4 regions of the Rhodococcus sp. no. 34 genome follow, and region 3 is predicted to be linked to each of the others. Evidence: riboswitches for the same ligand, from Rfam matches in the RefSeq annotation. Region 3 holds a riboswitch; each other region holds the start of a gene.
The links. Region 3 has a riboswitch for cobalamin ahead of ACYP01_RS21890 (cobaltochelatase subunit CobN). Riboswitches for the same ligand answer to the same signal wherever they lie in the genome.
Positions count from the first base shown of each region.

Region 1: another riboswitch for cobalamin. It lies ahead of metE (5-methyltetrahydropteroyltriglutamate--homocysteine S-methyltransferase); the one in region 3 lies ahead of ACYP01_RS21890 (cobaltochelatase subunit CobN).
Region 2: another riboswitch for cobalamin. It lies ahead of ACYP01_RS11525 (CbtB domain-containing protein); the one in region 3 lies ahead of ACYP01_RS21890 (cobaltochelatase subunit CobN).
Region 4: another riboswitch for cobalamin. It lies ahead of ACYP01_RS06585 (ABC transporter substrate-binding protein); the one in region 3 lies ahead of ACYP01_RS21890 (cobaltochelatase subunit CobN).

Region 1 covers NZ_BAAILK010000012.1:330,523-335,035, reverse strand. Annotated here, with positions in the region: gene ACYP01_RS02455 (ABC transporter substrate-binding protein) at 1-528, shown strand, start outside; gene metE (5-methyltetrahydropteroyltriglutamate--homocysteine S-methyltransferase) at 587-2,851, opposite strand; cobalamin riboswitch at 3,011-3,235, opposite strand; gene ACYP01_RS02445 (helix-turn-helix domain-containing protein) at 3,317-3,754, opposite strand; gene ACYP01_RS02440 (response regulator transcription factor) at 3,974-4,513, opposite strand, start outside.
Region 2 covers NZ_BAAILK010000026.1:520,960-525,472, reverse strand. Annotated here, with positions in the region: gene ACYP01_RS11535 (NAD(P)-binding domain-containing protein) at 1-1,343, shown strand, start outside; gene ACYP01_RS11530 (CbtA family protein) at 1,403-2,179, opposite strand; gene ACYP01_RS11525 (CbtB domain-containing protein) at 2,170-2,364, opposite strand; cobalamin riboswitch at 2,390-2,528, opposite strand; gene mhuD (mycobilin-forming heme oxygenase MhuD) at 2,617-2,925, opposite strand; gene ACYP01_RS11515 (alpha/beta fold hydrolase) at 2,971-3,708, shown strand; gene ACYP01_RS11510 (HIT family protein) at 3,693-4,118, opposite strand; gene ACYP01_RS11505 (helix-turn-helix transcriptional regulator) at 4,158-4,513, opposite strand, start outside.
Region 3 covers NZ_BAAILK010000046.1:130,933-135,445, forward strand. Annotated here, with positions in the region: gene ACYP01_RS21880 (precorrin-8X methylmutase) at 1-446, opposite strand, end outside; gene cobG (precorrin-3B synthase) at 466-1,608, opposite strand; cobalamin riboswitch at 1,660-1,792, shown strand; gene ACYP01_RS21890 (cobaltochelatase subunit CobN) at 1,832-4,513, shown strand, end outside.
Region 4 covers NZ_BAAILK010000023.1:129,001-133,513, reverse strand. Annotated here, with positions in the region: gene ACYP01_RS06595 (ABC transporter ATP-binding protein) at 1-77, opposite strand, end outside; gene ACYP01_RS06590 (FecCD family ABC transporter permease) at 146-1,186, opposite strand; gene ACYP01_RS06585 (ABC transporter substrate-binding protein) at 1,183-2,178, opposite strand; cobalamin riboswitch at 2,295-2,440, opposite strand; gene ACYP01_RS06580 (MMPL family transporter) at 2,512-4,513, shown strand, end outside.

The DNA of each region.
Region 1 (4,513 bases), on a different contig from region 3:
CCCGAGGCGGCGAAGAAGTATCTCGCCGAGGCGAAGGCCGACGGTTACGACGGAAAACTGACGTACGTCGGTATGAACGATCCGGCGACGCAGCGCAGCGCACTGACGTTTCAGTCGCTCTTGCAGGCAGTGGGTTTCACGGTCGACATCACCTACGCAACCAGCATCAACGATCTGATTTCCATGCTGTACGCGAAGCATGACTACGACGTGTCCTACTTCGCGTTCAACGTGCTGGAAGAGTCGCCGTTCGTGCGTATGTACGGCAACCTGTTCAGCGAATCGCCGTCGAACATTCTCGGCTACAAGAACGCTCGGATGGACGAGTTGCTCGGCAAGCTGCAAACAGCGTCGGGCGAGGATGAGCGGCGAGCCGTCATCGACGATATTCAGACCGTGGTCAACGAGACGGCGCCGATGGCCGTGGTCAACTCCGGCAAGGTTTTCATCCCGTGGCGCGAGAACGTGCACGGAGTGATGCCGAGTGCGGACGGGATTCTGCTCTTCGGCAACACATGGTTGAGCTGACCCCCGTGCGCCTTTTTGGTAGTGCCCACTACCAAAAAGGCGCACCGGGGCTTTGCCCCTAAAGCTCCGCTCGTACCAACTTCGCGGCTTCGACGAGGTTACGCAGTGACGCCTCGACCTCGACGGAACCGCGGGTCTTCAAACCGCAGTCCGGGTTGACCCACAACCGCTCGACAGGAACAGCTTTGAGTGCCTCACGCAGGGATTCGGCAATCTCGTCGACGCTCGGCACCCGCGGCGAGTGGATGTCGTAGACACCCGGCCCGACGCCGAGGTCGAACCCGACCGAACTGAGATCGTCGAGGACCTCCATGTGTGAGCGCGCCGCCTCGATGGACGTGACGTCCGCGTCGAGGCCGGCGATGGCGCCGATCACCGCTCCGAACTCGGAGTAGCACAGGTGCGTGTGGATCGCGGTGGAATCCGCGACGCCCGAGGTAGCCAACCGGAAGGCGCCGACCGACCAGTCCAGGTAGGCGCGCTGATCCTCGGCACGCAGTGGGAGTAGTTCTCGTAGAGCCGGTTCGTCAACCTGGATGATTCCGATTCCGGCGGCCTGCAGGTCGACGGTCTCGTCTCGAATGGCCAGTGCGACTTGATTTGCCGAGTCGGCGAGGGGTTGGTCGTCGCGGACGAACGACCAGGCCAGAATGGTGACGGGTCCGGTGAGCATGCCCTTGACCGGCTTGTCGGTCAGCGACTGCGCGTACATGATCCAGTCGACGGTCATCTGTTTCGGGCGGGAGACGTCGCCGTACAGAATCGGCGGACGCACGCAGCGGGTGCCGTACGACTGGACCCAACCGTTGGCGGTGGCGAAGAATCCGTCCAACTGCTCCGCGAAGTACTGGACCATGTCGTTGCGTTCCGGCTCACCGTGAACAAGAACGTCCAGGTCCAGCTTTTCCTGGAGCGCAACAACTTCGGCAATTTCGGCGCGCATACGGTTGACGTACTCGGCTTCGTCGATCTCGCCCTTGCGCAGTGCTGCGCGAGCGATGCGGATCTTCGAGGTTTGCGGGTACGAACCGATTGTCGTCGTGGGCAGCGGCGGCAGAGAAAGCAGTTCGTCCTGGGCAGCGCGACGTTCGGCGGCGGGCGCGCGACCGGTCGCCGAGTTCAGCACGGCGGCCAGGCGTCCCCGAACACTCGCATCATTGAGTCTGCGATCGTCCTTGCGGGTCGACGCGGCCGCTCGTGCCAGAGCGAACTCGTCCTCCACCGACTCTCGGCCCTGTGTGAGAGCGGTTGCGAGAGTAACTACTTCCTTGACCTTCTCGGTGCCGAACGCGAGCCACGAGCGCAGGGCCTTGTCGACATCGGCTTCTGCGGCGAGAGTGTACGGAACGTGCAGCAGGGAGCACGATGTGGAGACGGCAAGAGTATCCACGCTGCCCAACAGAGCACCTAACGTGCTCAGTGCCGAATCCAGATCCGACCGCCAGATGTTTCGTCCGTCGACCACACCGGCGACGACCAGTTTGCGGGCGAGTTCGGGGACGGAGCCGATCGAATCCTGACCGGCCACCAGGTCGACGGCAAATCCTTCGACGCCGGTGGACGCAAGCGCGGGCAGCGCCTCACGCAGCGAACCGAAGTACGACGCCAACAGGATCGACGGCCGCTCGGACAGCGCTGAAAGCTGTTCGTACGCAGCGCGTGCCGCTTCGATTTCCTCGTCGGTGCGATCGCCCACGAGGGCCGGTTCGTCGAGCTGAACCCAGCTCGCACCGGCCTTCGCGAGCCGACCGAGTAGATCCGCGTAGAGGGGGAGTAGTTCGTCGAGTCGCGAGAGCAGCGGCTCGTCAGTGCCGACAGCCTTCGAGAGCAGCAGGAAGGTGACCGGTCCGATGACGACCGGGCGGGCTGCAATGCCGTCGGAAAGTGCTTCTGCCAGTTCGGACAAGACCTTGGACGGGTCGAGTGCGAACGTGGTGGACGGCGAGATCTCCGGCACCAGGTAGTGGTAGTTGGTGTCGAACCACTTCGTCATTTCGAGCGGCGCGATGGTGTCCGTCCCACGGGCAGCGGCAAAGTAGCGGTCCAACGGATCGGCGACCGACGCGACGCGGTCGGGCAGCGCGCCGAGAAGAACTGCGGTGTCGAGCATCTGGTCGTAGAAGGAGAAGGTATTGACCGGGACGGAGTCGAGGCCCAGGTCACGGAGGTCGGCCAAGCCCTGCCGACGGAGGTCACGGGCGACAGCCTGCAGGGCGTCGGCGTCGATGCGCCCTGCCCAGTAGCTTTCGGTTGCCCGCTTGAGTTCTCGATGAGGACCGATGCGCGGTGAGCCCAGCACGGTCGAAGTGAATGTTGTTGTCACGGAGTTTCTCCAGATTGCCAATGCATTGATGGCCACTGCCGGCAGACGGGTATACCTCACGAGACCCCGAGTTTCAGCGGGCAGCACTGCCCGCACCGCACACGAGGTCCGATGGAGATCTACACGCCCATTCCACGAGGCGGTGGACCGTCGGGCACGGCGTGCCCGACACAGTCGGCAGGTCTTCGGACTCGCGGGCACTCGATCGAGTTGGATCGAACCTACTGGCCGTCGCTTCCCAGGCGGATGCCCAGTGCACATGAACGGCGGTCGTTCCTGCTTACCGCTGCGGGACAGTCCCGGATTTTCACCGGGTTCCCTCTCACCCCGACAGCTTGCGCTGACGGAGCTTCGACGCCGGGACCGGTCTTCGGGGCTCCTCATGACCGTGCCGGGCGAACCAGCTGCATCGACCAGCATAAGGCCAACCCTCCCTGAGCAGTCAAGGAGAGTCGGCGAAGGGCGCTATGCGCGTGACATGTAGGAATTCGAGTCCGGTGGTACGCGCGGAAGATTTTCGGAGGAACGTAGATTCTCCGCCATTTCGACAAGCAGATCCTGTGAAGACGGTGAGAGGTCGACGACACGGGAGGTGAGGTTCCGCAGGCGCACGTTGTGCAGCTGTTCGAGGAGGGAGAGGTCTGCCTCGCCACCTGAGATCGCGGGCGGAGTGTGATCGGACGGGGCGTAGAAGTAGTCCGGATGGACGTTGAAGAAGTGGGCGAGGGCGGCAACCACTTCGGGTGACGGATTGGTTCGGACGCCGGTGCGCAGTTGCGACAGGTACGGCGTGGAGATACGGCAGCCGAACTCGGTCATGCCGCGAACGACCATCGCGTTGGTGACGTGAAAGTCGGCAGTCTCGAACAGCGAGTTCAAGCGTTCGTTGAACTGGTTCGACATGAGACGTCCCTTCCCCCGCTACGCACAGGCTCCGTCGATTCAATTAACTGCATCATAGCCAGGTATCGAACGATTAGCTGTTTCGGATTCTCGCGAAGCAGTCGTTTGCAGGGAAAATCCCTAGGGTAGAAGGTCCCTACTTTGAGTGATCTGGACAAATTGCCATCACGAATCGAACGGCGAACTATTTGCCGGGGAAGGCGATTCCAGACGCGCGGATCAGAGCCAGCCGTTCGACTCGGCGATTCTGACGGCTTCCGCGCGCGTCGACGCACCCGTCTTACCCATCGCGGATGACAGATGATTTCGAACCGTCCCTGCGGACAAAAAGAGCGCCCCTGCGATGGCTGCCACGGGTGCGCCGTCGTGAGCGGCGCGCAGTACTTGGGTCTCACGCTCCGTCAGAGGCGACTCGCCGCTGACGAGGCTGTCGGCCGCAAGGGTGGGATCGACGACGCGCAGTCCGGCGTGGACACGCCTGACTGCGTCGGCCAGCTGCCTGGCGGGGGTGTCCTTGACGACGAACCCGCCGGCCCCGGCGTGCAGGGCTTTGCGAAGAAATCCGGGACGTCCGAACGTGGTGACGATCAGGACTCGGGTGTCGGGTGCTGCCTCGCGAAGGGCCGCCGTCGCGGCGATTCCGTCCATGCCGGGCATCTCGACGTCCAGAAGCGCGACGTCCGGGCGGTGTTCGAGAACGGCGGACACCACCTCGTCGCCGCGACCGACCTCGGCCACCACGGACAGGTCGGATTCCAG
Region 2 (4,513 bases), on a different contig from region 3:
AGGAGATCGAAGACCGCGAACTCGGTTACACCACACAGCCTTACGTCGTGATCGTCGGCGGCGGCCAGGGCGGCATCGCGCTCGGCGCCCGGATGCGTCAGCTCGGAGTACCGGCCATCGTGATCGACAGCCACGAGCGACCCGGCGATCAGTGGCGCGGACGCTACAAGTCCCTGTGCCTGCACGATCCGGTTTGGTACGACCACCTGCCCTACATGCCGTTCCCCGACAACTGGCCGGTGTTCGCGCCCAAGGACAAGATCGGCGACTGGCTCGAGATGTACACCAAGGTCATGGAGGTTCCGTACTGGAGTTCCACGACCTGCACCTCGGCGTCGTTCGACGAGAAGACCCAGGAATGGACCGTCGAGGTCAACCGCAACGGCGAGAAGTTGACGTTGCGTCCCAAGCAGTTGGTGATGGCGACGGGTATGTCCGGCAAGGCCAACGTTCCGACGTTCCCCGGGCAGGACAAGTTCCTCGGCGATCAGCACCACTCGAGCAAGCACCCCGGCCCGGATCAGTACGTGGGCAAGAAGGTCGTCGTGATCGGGGCCAACAACTCCTCGCACGACATCTGCGGCGCACTGTGGGAGAACGGTATCGACGTCACGATGGTGCAGCGCAGCTCGACGCACATCGTGAAGTCGGATTCGCTGATGGATTTGGGCTTGGGCGATCTGTACTCGGAGCGAGCACTGGCCGCCGGCATGACGACACACAAGGCGGACCTCACGTTCGGTTCGCTGCCGTACCGGATCATGCACGAGTTCCAGATCCCGGTGTACGACGCAATCCGTGAGCGCGACAAGGATTTCTACGATCGCCTCGAGAAGGCGGGCTTCGAGCACGACTGGGGCGACGACGGTTCGGGCCTGTTCATGAAGTACCTACGACGCGGCTCGGGCTACTACATCGACGTCGGCGCGGCCGAACTGGTCGCGAACGGGGACATCAAGCTCGCGCACGGCAACATTCGTGAGCTGACCGAGAACAGCGTGATCCTCGAAGACGGTACGGAATTGCCTGCCGACGTGGTGGTCTACGCGACCGGCTACGGCTCGATGAACGGCTGGGTGGCGGATCTGATCGGTCAGGACACCGCCGACAAGGTCGGCAAGGTGTGGGGCCTGGGGTCGAACACCACCAAGGATCCGGGACCGTGGGAAGGCGAGCAGCGCAACATGTGGAAGCCGACGCAGCAGGAAGCGCTGTGGTTCCACGGAGGCAATCTGCACCAGTCGCGCCACTACTCGCTGTACTTGGCGTTGCAATTGAAGGCGCGTTACGAGGGCATCCCGACGCCGGTGTACGGACTGCAAGAAGTGCATCATCTGAGCTGAAAAAGAACTGCTGTGCGCCTTTATTAACCGCGGGAGGTTAATAAAGGCGCACAGCAGGTTCAGCGAAGGGCGTACTTCTTTGCTACTTCGGTGTTCTTGGTCGCGCGCTCGGTAAGGAAGGCGAATGCCAACCCGAGTACGAGCCAGAGCGTCGCCTGCGTAGCGAGCGAGGAAAGTCGGAACTCCCACAGCAGAGTTGCCGGGAAGTCCTCGCCCACCTCGTTGATGCCGGGAAGCGAGACGTAACCGATCGCGACGATCACCAGGAACGCAGCCACCGGAGCAGCGATGCGCACACTGAGGAACTCGTGCCCGGAAACTGCCTTTGCAGCCGCTGCTGCCGCGGTGACGGACAGCAGCCCGAGAATCACGGCGGCCAGCCACAGCAGTGTGCGCTGGTTGATGGTGTCGGGATCTCCGACGGCCGGCGGATTGGCCGGGTACTTGAAAAAGGGGACAGCCTCGATAGCCAGCCAACCACCGACGGCGATGGTGATCGCCAACAACGGCCCGGACATTACGGTGAGTCGTCGAGCGTAATTGGCAACGACCGAGAAGATCGCCCCGAGCGCCAGTCCGGCAAGCGCCGTGGCCAGGAACAGCCCGGCGCGCTGCCCGTCGCGGCTCACCAGTGGTTCTTCTTCGTCACCGTGCGAATGCCCAGCGGCTTCGCCGGAAACCTCACCGGTGGCGCTGTTGGCTTCTTCGATCGCAATGGCAGCGTTGACGTGCGGTTCACCCAGCACGAATGCAACTCCGCCGGCAAGGATGCCTGCGATCAGACCAGCCAACAAACCACGAATGAGAAGCTTCGTGAAATTGTCGACTAGTGGCACGGCAGGCCCATCAAGTGTCGACCGTCGTGCATCAATTCATGCATGTACATGCCGGTGCGAGAGATAGCGCCCTGGTCGAACCCGACCAGGTAGAGAGCCAGCATCGCGAACAGAACTACTGCAGCGGCGAGGAAAGCAAGACGAGTCGAATCGATCGACGTATCGGGAGAATAGGCGAGAGCCATCGAAGCCTCCTGGGATTTTCGCGTCCCCTAGGTCCATGCGATGGCCGAAGTGTCTGGCTGTCGAAATAGTCGTGCCGAAAAAGGCACTTCACCTCGAATTACAGTGGCGCGACCGCTCCGGGCTTTCACCGGATTCCTGTCGGACCATCGCGTTTACATGCGAACTTTTGCACTACAGCCCGCACCGTGTCAACGCGTGAAGCCGAGATGACCGTCGATTGTGCCCGCCAAGGCAGGCACAATCGCTCGAGATCAGCTCTTTGCGGCGACGTCCAGGACAACTTCGAATTCGAGCAACGACGCACCCGAAGCGACGGGCTTCGCGCGCTCGCCGGAATGGGCTTCACGGGCGGGGCCGTCACGCCAATCGGCGAACGCCTGCTCGGACTCCCACTGAGTCACCACGAAGTAGCGGCTCTCACCGGCGGTGGGGCGGAGGAGTTGGAATCCGAGAAAGCCCGGGGAGTTCTCGACTGCGTGAGCGCGTGCTGCGAAGCGCTTCTCCAGTTCGGGGCCGGCGCCCTCGGGGACCTCGATTGCATTGATCTTCACGACTGCCATGCAAGCGACATTACCCGCGCACCTTCACCGCGTACCGTGACACTCGTGTTGCATGACGAAGGTGGAACGGGACAACCGATTCTGTTGTTGCACGGCCTCATGGGCAGCTCCCGAACGTGGCGTCGCCATGTGCCGTGGATCCGCGAGTTCGGCCACGTCTACACCTTCGACGCTGCCGGTCACGGCAGGCCGGCGCCAGCGGCACTGACTACCGAGGCATTCGTCGAGGACCTGACATCGGCGGTTGCGTCCATCGAGGAGCCGATGATCGTGATCGGTCATTCGATGGGGGCTCTGCATGCGTGGTGCTTCGCCGCCGCGCATCCCGAAAAGGTTTGTGCGCTGGTCCTCGAAGACATGGCCCCGGACTTTCGTGGACGCACCGCTGCGGACTGGGCGCAGATGATCTCGGCGTGGCCGCAGCCGTTTGCTTCCGAGGAGGCGATGAAGGAATTCTTCGGCCCCGTCGCCGGCCAGTACTTTCTCGACTCTTTCGACCGCCGCGACGACGGGTGGTACCTGCACGGCGACGTGTCGACCTTCCGCGACATCTCGGAGGAGTGGGGCACGAGGCATTTCTGGGATCAGTGGAAGGCGATCGAGGTGCCGACCTTGCTGATCGAGGGAGAGTTCACCATCACCCCTGAGGGACAGATGCGAGAGATGGCCGAGAGGCCGGGAACTCGGTACGTACGTATTGCCGATGCAGGCCACCTGGTCCACGACGATCAACCGCAGCGCTATCGCGAAGTGGTGACGGAATTCCTTCACACGGTGAGCTGACTTCGGATCGACGCGCCCACCTGCTCCAGCTCGACGGCTCGCCCGGCGAGGAGTCCAGCAGCGAACTTCGCCTTGTCGCCGCGATGGCGGGGGACGACGTGCAGGTGCGAGTGGAACACGGTTTGGCCCGCGGCACGCCCGTCGTTGACGAGAAAGTTGACTCCGTCAGCGGCGATGTCGCAGCGGCGTAGAGCTCCTGCGATGAGCGTGCCGACGCGGAACATCTCTGCGCCTTCGTGACTTTCGAGAGCATCGAGGTTCTCTGCATGACGCTTGGGGACCACCAGGGTGTGTCCGCGACTCACCGGCCGTGCATCGAGGAATGCGAGAGTTGTCTCGCTCTCGTGAACGAGAATCGCCGGCTCGGTCAGCGCGACGATCTTGCAGAAGACGCAGGAATCGGTGCTCATGCCTACAGAATGTAGTCCGAAATCAGATCCGACCCCGGACTACAGCAAGCGCAGTTGGCGTGCCCTCGTGATCGCTTCGTTTCGATTGTGTACGTCGAGCTTCTTGTAGAGAGTGCGCAGTTGAGTCTTGACGGTGTTGACGGACACGTACAGTTTGTCGGCCATCGCAGCCGACCCCATGCCGAGCGCCAGGAGTGAGAGGACTTTCTGTTCGCGTTCGGTCAGCTCCACGATATGTACGAATTCCGGAAAAGATTCCGCAGGAGCCCTTTTCGAGAATTCGGCGAGTGCACGCGATTTCGTTTCGGCCATCGATTCGAGTTTCTCGACGTCCGACGATGCGATGGTCGCGAACGAACGTAGAAGTCCGGTCTGATCCGCGATGCTGCACGCTC
Region 3 (4,513 bases):
GCTTCGATGAGGTTCAGGAGATGGAACAGTGCGGTGGGTGCGTTTCCGATCGCGACAACAGCGCCCTCGAGCTTGGCTCCCCACAGTTCGAGAGCAGCCGCCGAGCGAGTGTTGTCGATGGTCGACGCCAGCACGGGAACCCGCGGATCGCCGAGGGTGCAGATGACGTCGTTGCCGGCGGGCAGACGCTTGCGCGTGATGCCGGCAGCCACCATCTGGGCGTCGCAGAAAATCGGCGCGCCGTCGCGCAGAGCTGCGCGCGCAGCCGAGACGACACCGGGTGTGAAGGCGACGTCGTCGACTAGATCGACCTGGCCGCTTGCATGAATCATGCGCACTACAGCTTGCGAGACATCCGCCGGGAAACGGCTCAGGTCGGCTTCGGCCCGAATGGTGGCAAAGGACTGGCGATAGATTTCCGCGCCGTCACGGATGTACTCGATCATGTGCCACACGATAGAGGCATCACCGATCGGGCGGATTCACCCGGTAACCGTCACCCGTCGCGATCACATCCGCTACGTCCCCGCGGGGACGTCCACAACTGCGGTCGCACCCGGCCCAGTGCTGGCGCCCGCCAACGGGAAGTTCTGCCTGCTCGACGGCGGTGATCGCGTCGGTGCGCACATCGGCGAGAGACTTCTCGCATCCCGGGCTTCCGGTGCAGGCGGTGACCTCGAGCCACGGTGAGTTCTCGTCGAAGATCAACCCCATGGGTGCCAGCACCCGGACTACCTGCTCGGCTGCCCATTCGTCGAGGTCGAAGATATGCACCGATCGCCACGGCGTCACGACGACGGGCTTGTCGACGGCGGCGAGGAACTCGGCCAGCCGAGCGTCGAGCAGCCCGAATCGCAGGCCGCCGCCCAGAGCTACGGTCCCGTCGCGCTGCTCGAGCCAGCCGATAGTGGGCCGTGCATCCGGCGTGAGGTCCGCCGCAACGGTGGACTCGGCGCTCAGACCCAGCTGCTCGAGGGTGCGTTCGATTCCGTCCGGAACCTCGGCCAGGCGCCAGTGCTTGTCGCGAACGTCGAGGAATGATCGAGCCGCCTCGAGGAGCAATTCGACGGCGTCGTCCGCCTGGACGAGATGAGTGGTGTGGTGACCGGCGAGCACCAGTGAATGCTCGGTGGCGCTGCGCGCATGGAGTCCGAAATCGCCCCGTAGCCCGGTGATGTCTCCGCTCCCGTCGTCGAGGGTGAACAGGGTTCGCCCTGGCAGATCTGCCAATGCTTGATCCGCTTGGATCGCCGAATCGAGACGGTGGACCAGTTCACGGATGTCGGCGACGCCCCCGATACGGCCGGACAGTGGGGACGCGAGGATGTTGCGCACTCGCTCGTGCGTCGCTGACGGCAGCAGACCGGCCGAAGCGATACGCGCCGCGAAGGCTTCGGGGTCCGAGACCGAGCGCAGTTGTACGTTGCCCCTCGAGGTGAGTTCCATCTGCCCGTTGCCCAGATCGCGCGCTGCGTCGGCGAGCGTCTGCAATTGGACCGGGGTGAGGAGTCCGCCGGGTAGGCGCACGCGTGCCAGTGCGCCATCGGCGGCGTGGTGAACTTGCAGTGCACCCGGGCACGCGTCTGGCTGTGAACGGTCCGTGGGCATGGCTCCAGGGTACGACCTGTCATGAGTGCCTTCTGCGGACCGGTAGCATCACCACCACCAGTGACGGCAGTTGAGGAAACCGGTGAAAGTCCGGTGCGGTCGCGCCACTGTGAGTGTTGCTCGAGCGGGACGTGTTTCCGCTCGGAAACACGAGTCAGACCCTCAACCGCCGTCGATGACAGATCTGTGCCACGGGGCGCGAAACCCCAGGAAGGCTTCACCCGTGATTCTTCTGCTCTCCACGTCCGACACCGATCTGCTGAGCGCCCGCGCCAGCCAGGAAGCCGGCGACGGCGTCTCCTATCGCTGGGCCAACCCCTCACGCTTGCTGGTCTCGGAGGACTTGCCGCCCTTGCTCGACGGCGTCGACCTCGTGATCGTTCGTATCCTCGGCAGCCGTCGCAGCTGGGAAGACGGCCTGGACATGGTCCTCGCCTCCGGACTCCCCGTAGTCGTTCTCGGCGGCGAGCACGCGCCGGATGCCGACCTCATGGAGTGCTCGACGGTCTCCGCCGGCGTTGCTGCCGAGGCGCACAACTACCTGGCCGAGGGTGGCACGCAGAATCTGGCACAGCTGCACCACTTCCTCTCCGACACCGTCCTGCTCACCGGTCACGGTTTCGAGCCGCCGGCTCACCTGCCTTCCTGGGGAATCGCTGATTTCGCGCCCGATCTCGACTCGGCGAGCGGTCCCGTCATCGCAGTGCTGTACTACCGCGCCCAGCATTTGGCCGGAAACACCCGGTACATCCAGGCGTTGTGCGACGCGGTCGCCGAGGCCGGTGGCACCGCGCTGCCGATCTACTGCGCATCTCTGCGAACCGCAGAGGCCGAACTTCTGAGCACGCTCCGCCGCGCCGACGCCATGGTCGTGACAGTTCTTGCTGCCGGTGGCACGAAGCCCGCGACCGCGTCCGCCGGTGGCGACGACGAAGCCTGGGATGTCGCCGCACTCGCTGCGCTCGACGTCCCCATCCTGCAGGGCCTGTGCCTGACCAGTAGCCGCGCCACCTGGGACGAGAACGACGACGGACTGTCGCCTCTCGACGTCGCGACGCAGGTGGCGGTGCCGGAGTTCGACGGCCGCATCATTACCGTCCCGTTCTCATTCAAGGAGATCGACTCCGACGGACTGTCCACGTACGTCCCCGACGTCGAGCGCGCTGCCCGTGTCGCCGGGATCGCGGTCCGTCACGGCAAGCTGCGCCACATTCCCACCACCGAGCGTCGCGTTGCTCTGATGCTCTCGGCGTACCCGACCAAGCACGCCCGCATCGGCAACGCGGTCGGTCTCGATACTCCGGCGAGCGCAATCGACCTGCTCACCGAAATGCGTTCTGCCGGTTACGACCTCGGTCCGGTCGACGGTCCGGACGCAGTTCCCGGCCTGGCGGCGAAGGACGGCGACGCGCTGATCCATGCCCTGATCGCGGCCGGCGGACAGGATCCCGACTGGCTCACTGCCGAGCAGCTCGAGGGCAATCCGATCCGCATCTCGGCAGCGAAGTACCGCGAATGGTTCGCCACCCTGCCCGAGGAACTGCGCAGCGGTGTCGAAGAGCACTGGGGCGCAGCGCCCGGCGAGCTGTACGTCGACCGCTCGCAGGATCCGGACGGCGAAATTGTCATCGCGGCACTGCGATTCAACAACATCGTCCTCATGGTCCAGCCGCCGCGGGGATTCGGTGAAAAGCCCGTCGCGATCTACCACGACCCGGATCTGCCGCCGAGCCACCACTACCTCGCCGCGTACCGCTGGATCGCTGCAACACCGGACAACGGCGGATTCGGCGCCGACGCCGTTGTACACCTCGGCAAGCACGGCAACCTCGAATGGTTGCCCGGCAAGACACTCGGCATGTCGAGCAACTGCGGCACCGACGCGGCCCTGGGCGACCTGCCGCTGATCTACCCGTTCCTCGTCAACGATCCGGGTGAAGGAACACAGGCAAAGCGTCGCGCCCACGCGACTCTCGTCGATCACCTGATCCCGCCGATGGCCCGCGCCGAAAGCTACGGCGACATCTCCCGCCTCGAGCAACTGCTCGACGAGCACTCCAATATCTCCGCACTCGACCCGTCCAAGCTCCCGGCCATTCGCCAGCAGATCTGGACGCTGATGCGGGCGGCCAAGATGGACCACGACCTCGGCCTCGCGGAGCGTCCCGAAGAAGACGTGTTCGACGACATGCTCCTGCACGTCGACGGTTGGCTGTGTGAGATCAAGGACGTCCAGATCCGCGACGGTCTGCACATTCTCGGCCGCGCACCCGAGGGCGACGCCGAAATCGAACTGGTCCTGGCCATGCTCCGTGCCCGTCAGATGTGGGGCGGCGAACAGAGTGTCCCTGGTCTGCGCGAAGCTCTCGGGCTCAGCGAAGACGGCGACGAGTCCCGCAACCGTGTCGACGACGTCGAGGAAAAGGCGCACGCTCTGGTTCGCGGCATGTACGACGCCGACTGGAACCCCGCTGCGGCAGAACAACTCAGCGACGACGAGACCGTCGTGAAGATCCTTCAGTTCGCCGCCACCGAAGTGGTTCCACGCCTCCGACAGACGAACAACGAGATCAAGCAGGTCCTGCACGCGCTCGACGGCGGATTCATCGCCGCGGGTCCGAGCGGTTCGCCGCTGCGCGGCCTGATCAACGTTCTTCCCACTGGTCGTAACTTCTACTCCGTCGACCCCAAGGCAGTTCCTTCACGCTTGGCGTGGGAGACCGGTCAGGCGATGGCCGAGTCGCTCGCCGCTCGCTATCTCGCCGATCACGGCGAATACCCGCGCTCGGTGGGTCTGTCGGTGTGGGGAACCGCCGCCATGCGTACCTCCGGCGACGACATCGCCGAAGTGTTCGCGCTCCTCGGTGTTCGCCCCGTCTGGGACGAAGCAAGCCGACGCGTCGTC
Region 4 (4,513 bases), on a different contig from region 3:
TCGCGATTTCCGAGCCGCGCCCGGGTCTCGACGAGTTCGAGCAGGGGCGCAGTTTCGGAGTCTTTCGGGAGTGTCACTGTTCTGGTCTGTGTCACTGTTCTGGCCTGTGTCACTGTTCTGGCCTGTGTCACTGTTCTGGCCTGTGTCACTGTTCGAGCCTCCGATACTGCCGGTAGAGCATCCAGACGAAGATCGGTGCACCCACGAGGGCCGTGATCACTCCGACCGGAACTTCAGTGGATTGTGCCACCGAGCGCGCAGCGGTATCCGCGGCAACCATCGCGACGGCGCCCAGCAGGGCTGCAGCAGGGAGCAGTCGAATTGCTCTGGTGCCGACGATGAAGCCGGCCAGATGCGGGATCAGCAGACCGATGAAACCGATTCCACCGGCAACGCTGACTGCTGCGCCCGCCAGTACGGAGACCGCGAGCAAGGACAAGACACGGAACCGTCGGACGTTCATACCGAGTGCAGCGGCCCCGTCGTCACCGGTCTGCAAAACGTCCATCCATCGCGAACTGAACAGAAGGGCTGTGCCGACGACGGCCAGTGTGATCGTCGGGAAGATCAGCGTCGACCATCGTGCATCACCGAATCCGCCGGCAATCCAGTGCATCACCGACGTCACGTGCCGATCATCGGCCAATACCAGGATGCAAAAGGTGATGAGGGCCGAGAATATCTGGGCGAGCGCGACACCCACCAAAATGATCGCGGTCGGCTGCGGATACCGGCCGCCGATCAGCAGTGCGAGAAACAACGGGATCATCGCCCCGGCGAATGCTGCGACCGGAATCGTGAAAACCCCGAGGAGGCCGGCGCCGAAACCCAGCACCGACACGAGCACCACCATGAATCCCGCGCCCGACGAGACTCCGAGGAGATACGGATCGGCAAGCGGATTACGGGTGACAGCCTGAGCAACAGCGCCCGACATCGCCAACGAAGCACCCACCACCGCGGCAGTGAGTGCACGTGGCAGGCGGGAGTCGATCACGATCGACTCCCGCGCCGCGGTCCACCACGTCTCGAAAGTCCCTGGCGCCAAACGGGCTCCGACTATCGCCCAGACGTCACCGACGGGAATGCGAACCGATCCCAAGGAGACGGCCAACCCCAGGACGATCGCCAAGGCGACCGCCAAGCCGACAAGCAGGGCGCCGTACCCGTAACGCGTGCGGGTCACTTCGCCGCGTCAGCGCCTGGATGGAAGGCTGTTGCGATGGTCTGTGCCGAACGCACCAACCGTGAACTCTCGAACAGGTCAGCGAGAGGAACCACGACGAACCGGTTCTGCTGCACAGCAGGGGTGGTCGCCATCAACGGCTGGGCACGGAGGAAGTCGATCTTCTGCTCGGCGGTCTTGTCGCCGTAGTCGATGACCACGATCGCCTGGGGTGCACGCTCGGCAACAGCTTCCCACGATGCGTCGATGTAGGGCTTTGTCCCTTCGGCGAAGATGTTCGAGACGCCGGAGTATTCCGCGACCAATTGACCGACGCCGACTCCGCCGATGGTCGTCGGAACCTGGTCACCGCTGTCGTAGAAGAAGGTCGGTACCGGCGCCGCGTCTCCGACCGAAGCGCGGACGGAATCGAGACCATCGCTGATCTCCTCTGCGACCTCGCGGGCGGAATCTTCGACGCCCAGGACTCGACCGAGTTGCGTGTAGTCGTTCTCGAGCAATCCGATGTCGGGGAAACCGGTGCCACAGTATTCCGAGAAGAGGAAGGTGTTGATTCCGCGCTCGCCGAAAGCGTCTCGGGAACGGCCTTGCTTCTCGTTGAAGGCACTGGTCATTCCTCCGACCACGAAGTCCGGATCGACGTCGAGAACCTGCTCCATGCTGGGGAACGTATCGGAAAGGCTGGGAATCTTGTTGAATACATCGGCGGTCTCGGCAGTTGGCGGGTTGTCGCTGTACGCCCGCCCGACAATCCGATCACCCGCGCCGATCTCGATGAGGGCTTCGGTGACGTGTCCGTTCAAAGACACGATGCGCTGCGGCGGCGAATCGAAGGTCATCTCGCGATCGCAGTTGGTCACGGACACCGGCTGTGCGAAGGATTCCGCAGCAGACGCCGACTCTGATTCCTGACCTTTGGAACAACCTGCCGAAACCAAGGCGACCGCGATGAGAACAGCGGCGGCGCGGGACGGGGAGAACTGAAGTGACACGGGGACCTCGTAAGGGCTCTGAGCCACGAATGAGAATCCGACAGACAACTCCGCCCGCACGCTGATCCTCGGCCAGAGCTCCTGCTGGACTTCCTTTTCGTAGACCACGACGAATGGATGTCGCACACCGCGCGGCGGGTAATCGGGCTTGCCGACACTCGGTGACTACCGAGAATCGACCTACCGTTGCGGGTCAGCGCCGGATTCGGACCGGCTTCCCCCACACGCGTGGCTTGCAAGTGCTTCGAGCAGTATGCATGACGTTTCCGATTCAAGACCAAACGCCCACTACAGTCGATCTGGCCAGACGCCCCCACACACCGGAGTTGATACATGACACGCTGGGCCCAAACCGTCGTCGCCCGGAAATGGTGGGTACTGAGCCTCGCGGTTCTGATAGTTCTCATCAGCGGGGTGTGGGGACTCGGAGTGTTCGGCAAGCTCAGCCAGGGCGGCTTCATCGATCCGGGCAGCGACTCCGCGAAGGTCGCCGACATCATCGAAGACAATCTCGGACCGCAGACCCCGGACATCATCGCGATCTACTCGCCCACGGACGGCAAGACTCTGGACGACATCGGGCCGGCAGTGACAGCCGCCGTCGACCAGTTCAAAACCGAAGTGCCGACCGCTTCGGTGAAATCGTATTGGGGAACAGACGCCGCAGCGAAGGCCAGCCTGCTCTCGAACGACGGATCCATGGCGGCCGTCGCGATCACGTTGGCACCGGACTCGGGCATCACGCCGGCCACTTTCGCCGATCTCTTGCCGAAGCTCGAAGTCGAAGGTGCCGAGGCACAATTCGCGGGTAACACCGTCGTCGGCGTCGCATTCAACACCAAGCTCGAGAAGGACCTGGTGGTCGCCGAAGCCATCGCCATTCCGATCACTCTGGTGCTGTTGGTCTTCATCTTCGGCGGCATCGTCGCTGCTGCCGTGCCCGTGTTCGTGGGTGTACTCAGTGTCCTGAGCGCTTTGGCCGTTCTGCGAATCCTCACGCTGATCACCGATGTGTCCTCGTTCTCGATCAACGTCGCTTCTCTTCTCGGGTTGGGACTGGCCATCGACTACGGACTGTTCGTGGTCGGTCGGTTCCGTGAAGAACTGAATTCGGGCTCGGACCCGGGAGCGGCTGCTCAGCGGACAGTTCTGACGGCGGGTCGCACCGTCATGTTCTCGGGTCTACTGCTGATCTGTGCGTTCAGCGGCATGCTCGTATTCCCCCAGGCCGTCATCCGGTCTCTGGGCTTCGGCGCGATCGCCGCAGTATTGAGCGCGGCCGTCCTGTCGCTGACCGCTGTGCCTGCGCTGCTTGCCATTCTGGGGCATCGCATCAACGCCCTGACGTGGCGCAAGGATGCGGCGCAACGCGGCGAGGAACGCTCGCGCAAGTTCTGGGGCCGCGTCGTCACGTGGGTGATGAAGCGTCCGGTCGCAGTCTCGGTGACAATCGTGGCTGTGCTGCTCGTGATGGCCTCGCCGCTGCTCGGCGCCCGGCTGGGAGAGCTCTCGTACACCGCACTACCGGACAACGACCCCGCTCGCGTCGCGATGGACACGTTGGTCAACGACTTCCCGCAAACCGGAAATGGCGCAACGATGATCCTTCAGGCCGAGGACGGGAACACTCTCACCCCGGCCGAAGGTGCAGCGATCGCCGAGTCCGCCGGTCAAGTCGAGGGCATCGGTCAGGCGACCGTCGTCGCGAGCACCAATCAACTCGTCGCGGTTCAGGCTCTCTACAGCGAGGGCTCTACACCCCAATCACAGAGCGCCGCAGTGACAGATCTGCGTGCGATCTCCGCTCCCGACGGAACGGTGCTGCTTGTCGGCGGCGGTCAAGCCATGGTCGACGACGGCAACAACGCCGTCCTGCACTGGCTACCGGTGATGATCCTCATCATGGTCGGATCCACCCTGATCCTGTTGTTCCTCGCGTTCGGTTCGGTGGTGCTGCCGATCAAGGCGGTGCTGATGGCAGCCCTGAGCCTCGCGACCACCTTCGGTGTCCTCACCTTCGTCTTCCAGGACGGACACGGCGTCGAACTCCTCGGGGTCAGTCAAACTCCGCTGGAGGCGACGTTCGTCGTGCTCATCCTGGCGGTGGTGTTCGGATTGTCCACGGACTACGAGGTTTTCCTGATGTCACGGATGGTCGAGGCCAAGAACGCGGGAGCGACGACAGAGGAAGCGGTCAAGTTCGGAACCGAGCGCACCGGCCGCATCGTGACGGCTGCCGCCTTACTCCTGATAGTGGTGACGGGGGCCTTCGCAATGTCAGGGCTGTCAGTGATGAAGTTCCTGGGCGTCGGCATGATCGTCGCGCTGATCGTCG